Regions from separate parts of the Peribacillus sp. Bi134 genome, predicted to be linked through region 2. Evidence: riboswitches for the same ligand, from Rfam matches in the RefSeq annotation. Region 2 holds a riboswitch; each other region holds the start of a gene.

Region 1 (5,296 bases), on a different contig from region 2:
GTTTATTTACACTAAATTATGGAAAGTTTAATAAAAACCCATTTTGATTAGAATCAAAATAGATTCATGAGCATTTAAACCTAATTCATAATGGCTATATTTGAATAATAATTGTTTTTGAAAAGTGAGGTTTATTACAGTTTGTTAATTGTTTCTACCCATTGTTTGACATAAACGTAACAATTTTTAAGCATTTGTCATTCAATGTGAAATATTGCATCTAACGACTCAATTAGTTGAACTCTTTTGAATATGGACAAAGATGAGTAAAAGAACACATCTCTTTTTTTTGATATTTACCGGTTTTTTCCTTAGGTAATACCCATGGGTCTATCATTGATCTTTTACCTAAAACATGAAATAAAATAAAGTTAACCCATTTTTTAAAAAAATACCTAGTTTCTTCTATAGATATAGTGTTTATAGATGAATGCAAAATAAAAAAGCTCAGAAGCATTTCTGAGCTTTCGGCTTATATATTGCAAATGAATGGAATGGTCACGAATCTCCGTTTATCTGGAGATTTAACGTTGGGGAGTCTTGAACTGCAGCCTGGGTAGCTGATTATGGAAGGAATCAGGTCAACTGGATTTCTTTCTGTCAGAAATTTCAAGGTTGGAGCCCTTTTTACCGCCATCAATCACATAAAATCTAGGAGTTAATCTCCTTCTTTTTCCTTGATTGTCAGGATTCATCTTCATATAATTTTCGTATTCTTTGCGAAAGAATTCATCGGTTTCCCGTTCCAGTGCTTTTCTTTCGTTAAAATCTGTTATGAATTTGAAAAAACGTTTCATATGAATTCCTCCTTATGGGGTTAAAAGGTCTTGGTTTAATAGTATCATATCATTAGTGAAATTTAACCTTTTTAAAAAATTTGAAGTGGGAATCGTGTTTTTGTGTGAATAAAGTTGTGAATGGCTTGATTCGAGAGAAAGCATGCAATGGAACCTTACTGGGTATATGTTCTCGTGCATGTTGAAAGGAAATGTCGGGATTTGCAGTAGCAGGTATTGGAAGTAATGAATATTTAAGTTAAAATATTCCTTTAATCAATTATACACTAAATATTCTGAAAACAAAGGAAAATATTCACTTCCAGCCACTTCTGATAGATTTGTTTTTTAATGGTTCATTATTGTGTATAGTTATTTATTCCCCGAATATACGAAAATGAAACAACCCTTATAATGGAAGGGAAAAAGCAATTTCCCGCATTCGGGAAATTGCTAGTGTCATAATTGGAACTTCTTAACCTGTTCAGTGAGCAGTTCTGCCGAAGATGCAAGTTCACTGGCATGATTCGTGATTTCATCCATCGAAGAGCTGGATTGCTGAGCGGAGGCGGAGACTTGTTCGATTCCTGCCGCGGACTCTTCAGAAACGGCTGCGATATCTTCGATAGCCTGATGATTTTTTGGCTATTTATGGAAAAATAGTTCAATTCGTCTGTTATATGCAGTATTTTCATTTCCATATTCCCGACAGAATGATTGATTGTTTCAAAGGTTTGCCCTGTGAGCGTGATTTGTTTCGTGCCTTCATCCACTTGAGTATAACCATCTTCCAGGGAGTGGACGACAGTTTTTGAACCTGTTTGAATGGCGGAGACAATATTGGTGATATCCCCAACGGAGTCTGTGACCTCTTCAGCGAGTTTCCGCACTTCATCGGCGACGGCAAAGCCCTTGCCATGTTCACCAGCACAAGCAGCTTCTATGGCTGCATTCAGCGCCAATAGATTAGTTTGATTGTATATATCCTTGATGACCTGCACAAGCTGCGAAATTTGCTGTGATTGAGAATCGAGTCCTTTCACTTGCTCTACGGCATTTTTGACAATCCCATCAATACTTTGCATCTGTTGGACCGAACTGCGCATTAAAGTGGTGCCTTCCTTGGTCAAGGAAAGGATTTCGGTTGAACTGTTAGCTACATCCACCCCTTCTAGGTGGGCAAGCTTAATCCTGCCGGTGAAATCATCCATGATGCGAACCATTTCAGATGCCCGGTTGGCTTGTGACTCCGAACCTTCCGAAAGTTCATACATAGTAGTCGCTATCTGTTTGGTGCCCTGCTGCACTTCATTTGCTGATTGAGTCAGATCTTCGCTTTGGTTGGAAACGGATTGCGAAACAATGAGCATTTTTTCAATCGTATCACGAAGGTCTTTCTGCATTTGATTGGCGGATACCGTTAGTTCGCCCATTTCATCATTTGACTTTTGCTCCAGGGGCTCATGATTCAGCTCTACTGCAGCCACCATTTTCATCCTATCCCTGATTTTAAGGAGGGGGGTGGTAATGAGGTTGGCAGTGACAACCGCAAGGACAAGGCCGATAAGGACTGCCGCAATGGATATGATGATACTTGTCGTCTTAACCGATTTCCCGTTGGTGATGACGGTTTCACCTGAAGCGACAATCAATTCCTCGCGTTCCGAAGCAAGCTCCTTGAAACCCTCCATAACTTCATTGCTTATTGGCGCCACTTCATTTTCGAGTATCTCTTTAGCGCGTTCTTCATTTCCATTTTCATATTGTGGAAACACCCGGTCTACAATCATCGTCCTCCAATCCACGCTTTTCTCGATTAATTCCTTCGCTTTAACAGAATCGCTTAAGGCAAGGAGATCCTCCTGGATGACCTGGCTTTCTTCGGTATATTGTAAGAACCCTTCTTTATAACTCTTGTCACCATAAAGAATATATGCCCGGGCGTATGCGGTTCTTTGTGCTAGATTGTATAGCAGCTTTTCGTCTTGGATAAGAAGCGGAAGCTCCTTTTTGATGATATCCTGGGAATATACCAGTGACTTGTTGCTGCTGTAGATGTTGAATGCTCCTAAGATGACACATAAAGATATGATGAGTGAAAATGCCACCAATACCTTTGCTTTAATGCTTTTCAAATTATTGGACCCCTTTATCGATATTTTATTCACACTGTTTTATCGGATAAATAAAAGGATATTTGAGTAATGAAAAGTTAACCAAATTTTCCATCAGATCCAATGTTCTCTTAATATAAACATCTTGATTTCTTATCGTTTTCAAGTTACTATTGACTTGGAAAAATATAATATTCCGCGTTAAGGCGGAAGAGGTTCTAGCTACCCTCTCAAAAAAACTAAGGAGAAACAGTGCTCTATTCTTAGGGTGCTGTTTTTTTCCGTAAAAAGGAGTTTTATAGAAATGAAGAAGAAAGAAAAGGCAGTGGTTGTGTTTAGCGGAGGTCAGGACAGTACGACGTGCCTGTTCTGGGCGATGGAGAGATTTGAGGAAGTGGAAGCGGTGACGTTCGATTATAACCAGCGGCATAGCTTGGAAATTGAATGCGCTCAAAACATTGCCAAGGAATTGGGCATAAACCATCATATCCTTGACATGTCGCTGCTGAACCAACTGGCACCAAATGCGCTGACGAGAAGTGATATTGCGGTGGCGGACGGAGAAGAAGGGGAATTGCCGTCGACGTTCGTACCAGGGAGGAATTTGCTGTTCCTTTCGTTTGCCGGAGTGCTGGCGAGTCAGATTGGCGCTAAACATATTGTCACCGGTGTTTGTGAAACGGATTTCAGCGGATATCCGGACTGCCGCGATGTATTCATTAAATCATTGAATGTGACCTTGAACTTGTCGATGGACCAGTCATTCGTCATTGATACGCCGCTAATGTGGCTTAATAAAGAGGAAACATGGGAGCTAGCGGATCAGCTAGGCGCGTTCGATTTTGTACGCGAAAAGACCCTGACTTGCTATAACGGAATCATCTCCGACGGCTGTGGAGATTGTCCGGCATGTAATCTGCGGAAAAAAGGACTGGATGACTATGTAAGCAGACGGAAGGTGCTTTCATGATGTACGGTTTTACGATAGTGGATAAACTCCAAAAAATAGATGAAGATATTCAGCGCAGCCAATTGAAGTATACAAACAAGAGGGTTCTCGTGAGTAAGGAATTCACCTTTGATGCGGCACACCATCTGCATGATTATGAAGGAAAATGCAAGAACCTGCATGGCCACACGTATAAGGTCATTTTCGGATTAAGCGGGTATACAGATTCACGCGGGTTGATGATAGATTTTGGGGACATCAAGGATATATGGAAAAATGAAATTGAAATCCACCTGGATCACCGTTATTTGAATGAAACCCTGCCGCTCATGAATACAACAGCTGAAAATATGGTTGTCTGGATTTATGAAAAAATGGCCGAATCCCTTTCATTAAAAGAATATGAAGGTGCTAGAGTCGAATTTGTTCGACTGTACGAAACGCCGACAAGCTATGCCGAAGCCAGACGGGAGTGGATGGAAAGTGAGTAAACTCCCGGTTATGGAAATCTTTGGGCCGACCATCCAAGGAGAGGGAATGGTCATTGGCCAAAAAACCATGTTCGTTCGGACGGCCGGCTGCGATTATTCGTGTGCCTGGTGTGATTCCGCATTTACATGGGATGGCACCGGTAAGGAAGATACCGTCCAGATGACTGCCGAAGAAATATGGGATGAGCTGAAGCGTATTGGGGGTTCCGCTTTTTCCTTCGTTACGATATCAGGAGGAAACCCGGCTCTGCTGAAAAACCTAAACGGCTTGATAGCGATCTTACATGAAAATAAAATGAAAATAGGTGTCGAAACCCAAGGGAGCCGATGGCAGGATTGGTTTCTCGATATTGATGAACTGACTATTTCACCTAAGCCGCCGAGCTCTGGAATGAACACCGACTTTACGGTGCTCGACAAAATCATCTCGAACCTTGCCAATCGAAATCCTGAAAACCATGTCTCATTGAAAATCGTCGTATTTAACGAGGAAGATTATCATTATGCCAAACATGTACATGGGCGTTACCCGGAAATTCCTTTTTATCTGCAGGTCGGCAATGACGACAGCAGGACGGCGGATGATCGTCAATTGATCAGCGGCCTATTGAAGAAGTACGAAGAGTTAATTGATAAAGTGATAACAGATGATGAATTGAATGATGTGAAAGTCCTGCCCCAGCTGCATACCTATATATGGGGTAACAAGCGGGGCGTATAAAGAAAAGAAAGCGGAGGCAGTGTGATGCGTAATCACACTGCCTTTTAAGCTATTACAACCTTTGAATGTGTGTAGCTTTGAAGGATGATGTGTATTTAAGGCCATATCCAAATAAGCGATCCATTCCAATATGCGCAGTCCAAATTAAACCAATCAGCATCAATGCATCAGACTTTAGAAAAATGGCTAGCAAAATCATGAAGATGGAAAGAGTATAAGTATGAAATAAGTTATAAACCCTTGCT
Region 2 (5,296 bases):
ATCAATCCAAATGTGATCGGCGGATGCCTCCATTGAATTTTTGAGCATGTTTATGAAAACTTGTTTTAATTGGTTTCCCTCACATAAAAGAAGCGGTATTTCGTTTTTAACAGATATTGATATTTGGGTGGGGTACGAGTCCGCCTCTGGTTTCAACAAGGTTTTGACATCATTCATCAGGTCGATGATTTGATGTTTGCTGAATGGAAGTTCCTGTGGTTTCGCCAGAACGAGTAACTCACTTACAATAAGATTGATTCGGTCCAACTCACTTAACATGATTGTGTAGTATTGTTCATAGGGATGGTCGCTCTTTTTAAGCAGCTGGACGAAACCTTTTAAAGAAGTCAACGGGTTTCGTACCTCGTGGGCCACACTTGCGGCAAGTTCGCCGACTATCGATAATTTTTCGGTTCTTCTTAAGCGGGCTTCGGTTTCCCGGATTTGAGTGACCTCTTTAGCATAAGTAATGATTCCGACTAAATCCTCGCCAACCATCATCGGGACAAACGTACAAGAAAGTAAGATGGAATTCCCGTACTTCGTCAGGAATTCTATATCTTTACCTTTTTTGATTCCCTTATGGTTTTCCATGACATATTGGCAAGATGTACGGATCAATTCCGCGTCTTCTGCTGAGAAGTTCAAATTAATGAATGAGGCTCCATGTATTTCTTCCTGTTGAAAGCCTGTTACCGTTTCAAATCTAGGATTCACCGTCGTGATCATTCCGTTTAAATCAAGCATCAGCATCGGATATGGGTTGTGTTCAAACAATGATTTATAGCGTTGTTCACTTTCGAATAATTGATTCTCCGCGACAACCCTTTCAGAAATATCCCTGCCAATGACGACTAAGCCTTTTCGTGAACCATCCTCATTGAACAGGGGAACTTTAATCGTATCAAAGGTCTTGTGATTGCCATCGGGAAGAGGGATGATTTCCTCACACCGTGTGATTTCCCCTTTTACCCACGTTTCTTCATCGGAAACTTCACAGTAGATCAACGACTCTTTATAAAATTCGGAGTATTCGGCGAGCTCACTGTCTCTTTTTCCTTTATAATCTACATGCTCCAATTGAAATAATTGCAGCCCGAAGGTATTGGATTCAAGCCATCGGCCATCACCATCCTTGAAGTTAACGAAATCAACCATCGAATTGATGAGTGTACGCCGACGTTGTTCCGCCTCTTTTAATCGTTTGAATTCTTCCCTTTTAGCTAAATAAAGATATAAGACCAAGCCTATTGATAAAAGGAAAACAAAGCCTTCCACTCTTTGCAGTTGAACGAAGACTTCCTTGTTTTGGATATTTGTAGTTAAAAAATAGTCGAATACGACTAATGTAAGAATCCCGGATAGGATATATATTGCTAAGATGGAGCGTTTGGACATGGAGATTCTCCCTGATTTTAGACATTTCAAAGGTAAAATTACATACACATTTTAACAAACTATCGAAAAAAAATATATGCAGAATCCTAAATAAAAAAACAGGGGCCAATGTGGTCACCTGTTTTTTCTGAAGAAGGTAAGTTTCTTTTTCTTTTTTGCACGCTTATAGATAATGAAAAATAGTAAGAAGAGGAGTGCGAGTGCAGCTAGCGTATATTGGTTCATTTCAACAGATAGCAGTCCATAGGGAATCAGCGATAGGAAGAAAAAGTATATAAGGTTGCCAAGCGCCGTCGCTAATAAAAAATCCTTGAACGTGACAGTGCTGACTCCAGCTGCCAAGTTAATTAAGCTTGTTGGGATAAGCGGGAAAATCCTTCCTGTAAAAACGTACATGAAGCCATGCTCCACAACGGTTTCCTGCCATTTTTCACCAATCTTCTTTAAGAGAAGCTCCTGAAACCAGTTTCTTGCTGCATAAAAAATGAATCCTGAGGCAACAACACTTGTAAACCAACTCCATAGATAGCCATATATGAATCCGAATATCGTGACATTGATAGTCAGGAGCAAAATTAAGGGGATGATTGTAAAAGAATTTTGTACAAACATCAATACGAATGTCACAATAAATGTAAGCAGAAGGTTTTCCTTCAATATACCAATAACAGAATCCAGGTCACTTTTCCAAACCAAAGTGAACAGCTCAGCATTAGAGTATATAAATATTGCGATTACAAGTAGACCTAATATGGTCAGGACTTTTTTCAAAGGGCCACCACCATTCTTACTAATAGTTTATCATTTTCGAGTTCATTGGTGAAAAAAAAGAGCTGCCGCATCATGCAGACAGCTCTTTTCCATTATAGTGGCCTAACGGCGCGAAGATTCCTTTTAAAGCCACTTTTCAAACTGAATTCTTTTGTTCATTCCATAAATGATTGGCGCTCCGATCAGGAGGACGACGAACTCACCGACAGCTGTAGTCATCCAGCTTAGCCAGAATGGCAAGCCAAAGGCAAGGTTCAGTTCAATTGCAATTAAAAACATTGTGAACGTGAAAAAGATAATCGTGGCGATCATCCGTCCTTTAATGCCTTTTATGAAACGAGAAATATAAATGACAAGCAATAAGGCGAGCAGGGATTGCCCCACCCCAAAAATCAAATCATATGGCACCATCGGCGAAAAGAGCAGATTCGATATGAAGACCCCGCCAACGATACCGTAGATATACTTTTTATTGAATACAATCAGATGATTCAACATTTCCGGTACACGGAATTGGAACATCTCAAAAGCTATTGGTTTAAACACCAATGAGACCGCCACATACAAGGCAGCCAATAACCCGTTTATCACGAGTGTACGAACATTCATTTTACTCTCTCCCTAGTTTTTTATCGTGGGATGGTTACGAACCACGTGTAGGCGTTTACCCGATTATTAATAGTATCCCATGTACGCTTGTTTCGTCAATTTGTAAAGAATGGTTTTAATTTATTAGTTTCCAAGCAGTAGAAGTGGCACAATAGGATTTTGATTTATTGCAATGAAGGATGATATTATTTCAATATGTACGTCAAAGGAGTGAATATAAAATGTCGATCGAGAGTGTTAAAAGCCATTTTAAACAATGGAATCGGGAAGGCGACGTAAAGGAGTTCGAAACATCGAGTGCTACGGTGATTGAGGCAGCGGAAACCATCGGTGTTATCCCAGCGCGGATTGCTAAGACTCTTTCCTTTAAAGGGGAAGGTGAACACGCGATTTTGGTAGTTGCCGCAGGGGACGCTAAAGTGGATAATAAGAAATTTCGTCAGTCATTCGGCTTCAAGGCACGAATGCTTTCGCCTGAAGAAGTGCTTGCACAGACCGGCCATGCAATCGGAGGCGTTTGCCCGTTTGGTCTGGCAAACGATTTAGCTGTTTTTCTTGATGTATCGATGAAGCGCTTCGAGTCATTGTTCCCGGCTTGCGGCAGTGCGAACTCTGCAATAGAACTTACACTCGCTGAATTGTTTGAATATTCAGGTGCGAAGGAGTGGGTGGATGTTTGTAAGGGTTGGGAAGAAAAGGAGAATGAGGAAACGGCGGTAGGCAATGCAGTTGATGTCATTTGATTAATGTGTCAAAAAATTAGATTCACATGATTGGGATTGAGTCCACTGCAGTGGACTTTATTTGTGGGGGCCGCATGCATTTCCATGATTAAAGCGGAAAACGGGCAGAAAGTGTTCCTGAGCGGAGGTTGAAAGATGTTAAATGGAAGCGAAAGAAAAAGCAATAGCAGCTATCTTAGTCTTAAAACTCTTTATGAAGAAAATATAACGGTTAAGAGCATTGCCCAGGAGCTTGAGTTTTGCCATAAAAATGATCAGGCGCTGGATATTCAGAAAGCATTGGAGAAAAAGAATTTTGATATATTGGCTGTCCAAGATCAAGGGGAAATCATCGGGTATATCGAAAGGGACGAACTAGGTGAAGGAAGTATTTCTGAATATATGAGAAACTTTTCACCAAGGGAAATGGTTTCGGATTCAACTCCTTTGATCCAGCTTCTCCATATTTTCAAGAATAAAACAAGGGTGTTCGTCTTGGAGAATAATTCAATTAAAATGCTGATTACCCATGCCGACCTTCAAAAGCCTCCGATCAGGATGCTGATATTCGGATATATTACCTTATTGGAAATGAGGATGAGCGATATCATCCTGGATAGATTCGGCGATGGCAGCTGGTATCCAATGATCAGCGAAGACCGTTTAGAAAAGGCAACCGAATTATATAGAAGGAGAATCGATAAAAATGAGGATATCAATATAATAGAGTGCCTGCAAATCAGTGATAAATTCGATATCATACATAAAGATAAGGAATTGAGGTGCTTCTTCCAAATCCCTTCGAAAAGTAAAGGGAAGAAGGATGCGAATGCCATCCGGAAATTACGGGATAAGATTTCCCATGCTAATGAACTGGGTCTGGACATGTCATGGATGGAAATCATCGAGGTTGTCGAGTCCTGCGGCCGACTGCTCGAAATCTCTGAATCCTATCCTTACGAAAAATAAGATCCGGCTAATCATGCTGGTTCTTTTTTAGCTCATCCAGACAGAAAAAAACTGCCCATATCAGGCAGTCTCCCCGAAATTTCAAAACTCCGGCAGTTGATCCAGGTTATTTTCCTTTATCCCATCGGGCTCACTCCGCAATATGTCACGTCCATATTTATGAAAGACGTCAACATTGGCCAGGTTGCCCGCCTTTGCTTCCGCAAGGGCTGTGGGGTAGTCGAGTTCGCGGCCGGAGTTCGTCTTGATGGCGATAATATTGTCCTCTTCATTTTTCCTTACGGCGATGATTTCTTCTTTTCCTGCTGAATCAGGTTGGTTTGCTTGCGGTGTTCCCTGCTGTTTATATGATTCATAGGCTTTTTCAAATTGGTCCATGTTTTAGACACCTCCTATTTATAGGGTGAGCCATTTTTTCTGCAATATACAAACCGGATTTCGTCCAACTTGAGCCGTTAATTCGTCCAAATGGGCCGATTTTTCGGCACTTTTTTTGTGATTGCTGTCTTATTGGCCTTTTTGCAGTGGCATGGCACTTGCATCTATTTTAAGTAGTGCAGTAGTGCAAGTTTAAGTAGTAGCAAGAAATAATATCCACTGAATTAAGGGAGGAATATGAATCATGAATGTAAAACAAGGGGCAAGCACTGTAAATGCAAAACAACAGGTCAAGACAATGAAAGCGGCGGTCGTCAATGAATTTAACCAAAAACTTGAGATTAAAGAAGTGCCCATTCCGGAATTGGAGTATGGTGAGATATTAGTGAAAATTAAAGCCTGTGGCGTGTGTCATACCGATCTACATGCGGTACATGGTGATTGGCCGG
Region 3 (5,296 bases), on a different contig from region 2:
ATTTTTGAAGTGTATCCACGAGAACAGGTAATAATAAATGAAATGGTGATCATAGATGGAGTTGATGAGGACAATCCGAGTGATGTCGATTTGAATGATGAAGAGGAATTGGGAAATTTGGTAAAAAAGCAATATGTGCAAAATCAAAAGGGAGAAATAATTTTTACAGAAAAAAATCAGTGAAATCACCTGTCTGTAATGAGTAAACTAATGGTGGAGGCGGCAGTTATTGATAGTTTCGGATAGTATCTATGGGGAACACATTGTAGAGGGAGTTCTGGAAGGGCTGATAGTAAGTAAACCGGTCCAAAGATTGAAGGGGATACATCAAGGCGGGGCAAGTTATTTAGTTAATGAGAAGTGGGATGTCACACGATTTGACCATTCAATTGGTGTGATGCTTTTAATAAAAGCGCTTGGAGGTTCATTGGAGGAACAAATCGCGGGCTTGCTGCATGACGTATCCCACACTGCATTCTCACATGTAATTGATTTCGTTCTGGATTGTAAGGATGAAGATTATCATGAAAAAATATATGAACAAGTCATTATGGAATCCGAAATCCCATTTATACTGAAGGAATATGGATATGATCGTAAAGTCATTTTTCAATCAAAATGGGAATTGCTTGAACAGCCAGCACCTGAGTTATGTGCCGATCGGGTAGATTATACTCTCCGGGATATGTATCAATATGGACATATCACCATCGAAGCCATTAAAGAATTCCTAGAACATGTAATCATAATAAATGGAAGGATGTATCTGGATAATATTGAATCGGCGGAATGGTTTGTGAAAACGTATTACAGCGAAGTTATTGATTTTTTCATGAACCCACTTAATATATATGGCTATGATATCTTGGCAAAGACCTTAAAAGTGGCTTTAGCAAAAAAACTGATCAGCCTTGATGACTTACTCGGTACAGATGAAGAAGTCATGTGCTTGTTAAGCTTCACTGAAGACCATGAAGTTCAAAACCTGTTAAAACGGATCCATGGTAATGTAAAGTTGAAAGAAGATCAAGTGGAATACGATATACATCGGAAAAATAAAATGCGCCTGATAGATCCTTCAGTTATTCAAGGAACCAAATTGGTAATATCATCCAGTGTATCGGAAAAAGTCAAGAAAATGGGAATTGAAGCCTACAAAAAAGCTTCAAAGGGCATGTATCTAAAAGTGATTTCCGATTGAATTTCGTGTCAAACCATACGGGAAGTTTTTTCTCGGAAACATCTAGGTCTCCTCCCTTAGTTGATTTAGACAATCGACATTAGGAAGGAGCTTGCTTAACGGATGCCTTATCATCTGAACCAGCACCCTTTAATAATTAAAAAACCAATGATGCTCTCAAAGTATTAACGCCATTTTCTAAATAACCCTTTAAACAGGTTAATGTATAAACCCAACCTTCTTTTTGTCCGATCATTTTGTTTATTATTTCAGGGTCGTCCTCACTCAATCCTGATTCGTTTACTTCAATGATTGTACTCGTTTTATCCAACTCTTTTAGTGTAATGGTAACAATCGTTTCTTGATCATTTCCGCCCCACGCAAACACGATTTTCCTATTTCCCTCAACTTCCATTACATTAATGACCACTTCAGCATCGTATTCGTTGTATCTCAATGTAATTGTCCTGCCTTGTTCCCATCTTTCCGAACTCGATGAGAACCAGAAATTCCTGATTTTTTCAGGATTCACTATGGCTTCAAACACTTCATTAGCTGGCTTGATTATCTTAAATTTCGTGATTATTTGGGTATCCATACTAAAACAACTCTCTTTCGATTTGTTTTTATTGTTTTCCACTATCCCAATCTACTGATATTGACGGCAGTGTCCGTCCAGTTTCAAGCAAGCTCTTCAGGTTACTTAGAATGGCTGGCCATCCATTATTCAAGCCTTCATAGGTATTGTCATCATATACGAAATCTGTCTTCAGAAGCTCCTCATGCCTAAGAATTAACTTCACAGTCGAATCGCCCATTTTCTGTAATTCAAAAGTGACCCGTGTAGGCTGCTCGCGAGGTGTTTCGTCTCCTGCCATGATCCATGTAAACGAGAGCAGGTGCAACGGCTCGCATTTAAGTACATTACCATGATCAGTAATCCGCCCATCTTCCAGCAAATATTTAACGGCTGCCCCTTCTTGCCAGTCAGACTGTACTTGCAATCCAAAGTGATATTTCTTCGTGACTTCACCACTCGTCAAGGCTTCCCAAAGCTTCTCTGGTGTGGTTGCGATATAAATAGGATAGACAAACGTAGTTTTTTTCATAATTCTTTTTCCTCCTCGCCAAATAAGGTATCAAGATCATAACATGACTCTATCATTGATTTTCGGCTTTCATATACAGGCGGTCAAGCAGTTTTTTGCGACAGAAATCGGCAAAGTCATTGCATTGAAGAAGATTTGAAGTGAATTGCTAATATCGGATTCTCCGTAACATAAAAGGGCCATATGGAAACTTCTTGATTTCCAATCGTTTTCAAGCTACGATAAATGAGGAAAATGATAATCCGCCCGGGCGGAAGAGGTTCTAGCTACCCTCTCAAAAAAACTAAGGAGAACAGTGCTCTTTCTTAGGGTGCTGTTTTTTCTGTATAAGGAGAATTAGGAATGTTAAGAATTTTATTGTATTTAGTATCCATAATCACGGCGAATGTGGTTACAGCAGCTTTTGCGCCATTACATTTTGGCATGTTCATCATCCCGATGGGGACATTGCTCATCGGGGGAACCTTCATCTTCCGAGATCTGGTCCAGAATAAATTCGGCCGCGCGAAGACCTATTTATGTATCGTCACTGCACTTATTTTATCTGCATGTGTATCATTTTTATTAGGGGATACGTTACTGATTGTATTTGCTTCCGCATTATCGTTTGTGGTCGCAGAAACGGCGGACACGGAAATTTATACCCGTTTAAAGCTTCCGATGAGTTGGAGGGTGTTTTACAGCGGGATCGTTGGAGGATTTTTCGATTCGGTGATATTTGTCGTGATTGGTCTAAGTCCACTGGGTGCCAATATATTGCCATGGGAAGCAGTACCCGCTGCGGTCATCGGGCAAATCATCGTTAAAACCATCATACAGTCAATTGGTGCCGTACTGTTGGGACGAATCAACGTAGAACTGGAGAAACGTGTAGTCTCCAGTTAAATGCCAGGAGGGGTGCACTCGATGGAAGGAACCAAAAAGGAAGAAGATAAATGCTATTGCCTCGAGGCCTTTCGTGAAAAATATGGCCCCCATGTTCAAGGGGAATGCATGAAGCTCTCCTGCGCCAATTATCGCAAGCATAAAGGAATTGACAAAAAAGGACCAAAATAGGTCCTTTTTTTGCGCGTTAACGGAGTAACTCACGAGTAAAAGTGCGAAATCAGAGTGCAGTATGAATTCATGAGTAAAAGTGCGAAACTCACGAGTAAACAGCGCAAACTCGCGAGTAAACGTGAAAAACTCACGATTAAATAGTGCGAACTAAGTGTGCAGTACGAATTCACGAGTAAAAGTGCAAAATTCACGAGTAAACAGTCCAAACTCACGAGTAAAAGAGCGAAACTCACGAGTAAACAGCGCAAATTCACGAGTAAACAGTGCGAACTCAAGAGTAATTCACGAATAAACAGTGCGAAATTATGAGTGCAGGACGAATTCACGAGTAAACATCAAAAAAAGCTTCCTGCACCGTTCCATTAATGGGGCTAGGAAGCTTTGTATTTTGTTTAGAATTGCTCTGTGGTTTTCCGAACTAATTTTTCGAGGAAGAAAAAGCATTCTCGCTTCCGTTCAAGTTCGGTTTGTCCATTTTCGGTGACATGATAATATTTCCTGCGGCCTGACTCGGACTCTTTCCAATGGCCTTTTATGAATTCTTTTTTTTCTAACCGTTTCAGGGCGGAGTAGAGGGTGCCTTCACTTATTTGATATTTGCCCATGCTCATTTCCTTCAAGATCCTCGTGATTTCATAGCCGTATAGCTTTTTTTGTGAAAGAAGTGAAAGCAAAAGGAGGTCAATGCTTCCCTTCATTAATTCTTTATCCAAATAAATTCTCCTCCTTTTCATTTCTAAAGTGTAATACGTTGTACATCGTATCACAAGGTGCATTTTACTTTTCTAAAAAAAAATGGTTAAATGACGATTGCTAAATAAATTTAATCATAGTAAAATGTGCTTCGGAACGGATGAGTTGTGAAGAGTGTGGTAAGGATACTATATACATGATTTTATTGTTTTAATGAAAATACGGAATAGGATAGAAGAATCACTACTCAAGGGGTATTAATTGATTTTTTTTCAAAAATCATTTAGATTCTATTTATCAACAAGAGCAAAGAAAGAAGGTCCTAGATAGATGAAAGTGAAAGCACCAGAGCCATTCACATATATTGGTGGAAAGAGAGCAGTTCTTTTACTTCACGGGTTTACCGGAAGTACAGGAGATATGAAGAAATTAGGGAAATACTTGAATGATCTTGACTATACTTGCCACGGACCTCTTTATAGAGGGCATGGAGTGTCTGGTGAGGAACTCGTTAAGACTGGTCCAAAGGAATGGTGGGAAGATGTAGTTAATGGCTATAAATTCCTTAAAGAAGAAGGCTATGAAGAAATTGCTGTTGTAGGAATTTCCTTAGGAGGAGTTTTCTCATTAAAAGTGGGAATTGAATTGCCTGTAAAAGGCGTAGTTTCAATGTGCGCTCCGACGCAAGGGAAAAGTATCGATCGACAAAAGAACCGCTTGCTCAATTATGCACAGGCTTATAAGAAGTTTGAGGGAAAAAATGCAGACCAAATTGCTGCAGAAGTGAAGCTGCTGGAAGAAGAGCCTATGCCTCAACTTAAAGATGTGCTGAATATTATAAATGAGACCGGTGAAAATTTAGATTTAATCACATCACCAACGCTTGTTTTACAAGGGCGCTTGGATGATCCTGACTATACGGAGAGTGCTACAGCGATTTTCAATGAAGTCGATACGCAGCATAAACACTTGATATGGTATGAAAATTCAGGCCATATTATCACATTGGGCAAGGAACGTGAACAGGTGTATGAAGATGTGTATAAGTTCTTAAATACACTGAACTGGTCGGAGTAATAAGCGAGTTGATAAATCCCCTTTAAGTTAAACTGTGTAAAGCCTGCATTCATAAGTAGGCTTTACACTATACTTGAGGGGATTTTACTTTGGCTGAAGATTTATTTGTAGAAAAAGACATTTAAGGTGTCGTTATTGTCAATAGTTGCCAATAAAATATCGTTCACGTCGGCATTAT

Evidence for each region. A riboswitch is a leader RNA that binds a small molecule or an ion and turns the genes downstream of it on or off. The one in region 2 is predicted to bind preQ1.
Region 1: another riboswitch for preQ1. It lies ahead of queC (7-cyano-7-deazaguanine synthase QueC); the one in region 2 lies ahead of LQ188_RS19945 (QueT transporter family protein).
Region 3: another riboswitch for preQ1. It lies ahead of LQ188_RS09445 (VUT family protein); the one in region 2 lies ahead of LQ188_RS19945 (QueT transporter family protein).

The regions. Positions count from the first base shown of each region.
Region 1 is NZ_CAKKLN010000004.1:162,188-167,483, forward strand. It holds gene LQ188_RS09390 (hypothetical protein) at 582-797, opposite strand; gene LQ188_RS09395 (methyl-accepting chemotaxis protein) at 1,136-2,911, opposite strand; PreQ1 riboswitch class I at 3,097-3,139, shown strand; gene queC (7-cyano-7-deazaguanine synthase QueC) at 3,195-3,860, shown strand; gene queD (6-carboxytetrahydropterin synthase QueD) at 3,860-4,330, shown strand; gene queE (7-carboxy-7-deazaguanine synthase QueE) at 4,323-5,051, shown strand; gene LQ188_RS09415 (DUF4260 domain-containing protein) at 5,104-5,296, opposite strand, start outside.
Region 2 is NZ_CAKKLN010000008.1:335,456-340,751, reverse strand. It holds gene LQ188_RS19955 (PAS domain-containing sensor histidine kinase) at 1-1,398, opposite strand, end outside; gene LQ188_RS19950 (VTT domain-containing protein) at 1,513-2,169, opposite strand; gene LQ188_RS19945 (QueT transporter family protein) at 2,293-2,778, opposite strand; PreQ1 riboswitch class I at 2,785-2,829, opposite strand; gene LQ188_RS19940 (YbaK/EbsC family protein) at 3,000-3,521, shown strand; gene LQ188_RS19935 (hypothetical protein) at 3,657-4,469, shown strand; gene LQ188_RS19930 (DUF3892 domain-containing protein) at 4,551-4,847, opposite strand; gene adhP (alcohol dehydrogenase AdhP) at 5,146-5,296, shown strand, end outside.
Region 3 is NZ_CAKKLN010000004.1:168,606-173,901, forward strand. It holds gene LQ188_RS09425 (hypothetical protein) at 1-183, shown strand, start outside; gene LQ188_RS09430 (HD domain-containing protein) at 230-1,201, shown strand; gene LQ188_RS09435 (SRPBCC family protein) at 1,338-1,778, opposite strand; gene LQ188_RS09440 (SRPBCC family protein) at 1,807-2,289, opposite strand; PreQ1 riboswitch class I at 2,540-2,582, shown strand; gene LQ188_RS09445 (VUT family protein) at 2,632-3,174, shown strand; gene LQ188_RS09450 (hypothetical protein) at 3,196-3,345, shown strand; gene LQ188_RS09455 (PadR family transcriptional regulator) at 3,741-4,061, opposite strand; gene LQ188_RS09460 (alpha/beta fold hydrolase) at 4,372-5,118, shown strand; gene LQ188_RS09465 (YetF domain-containing protein) at 5,220-5,296, opposite strand, start outside.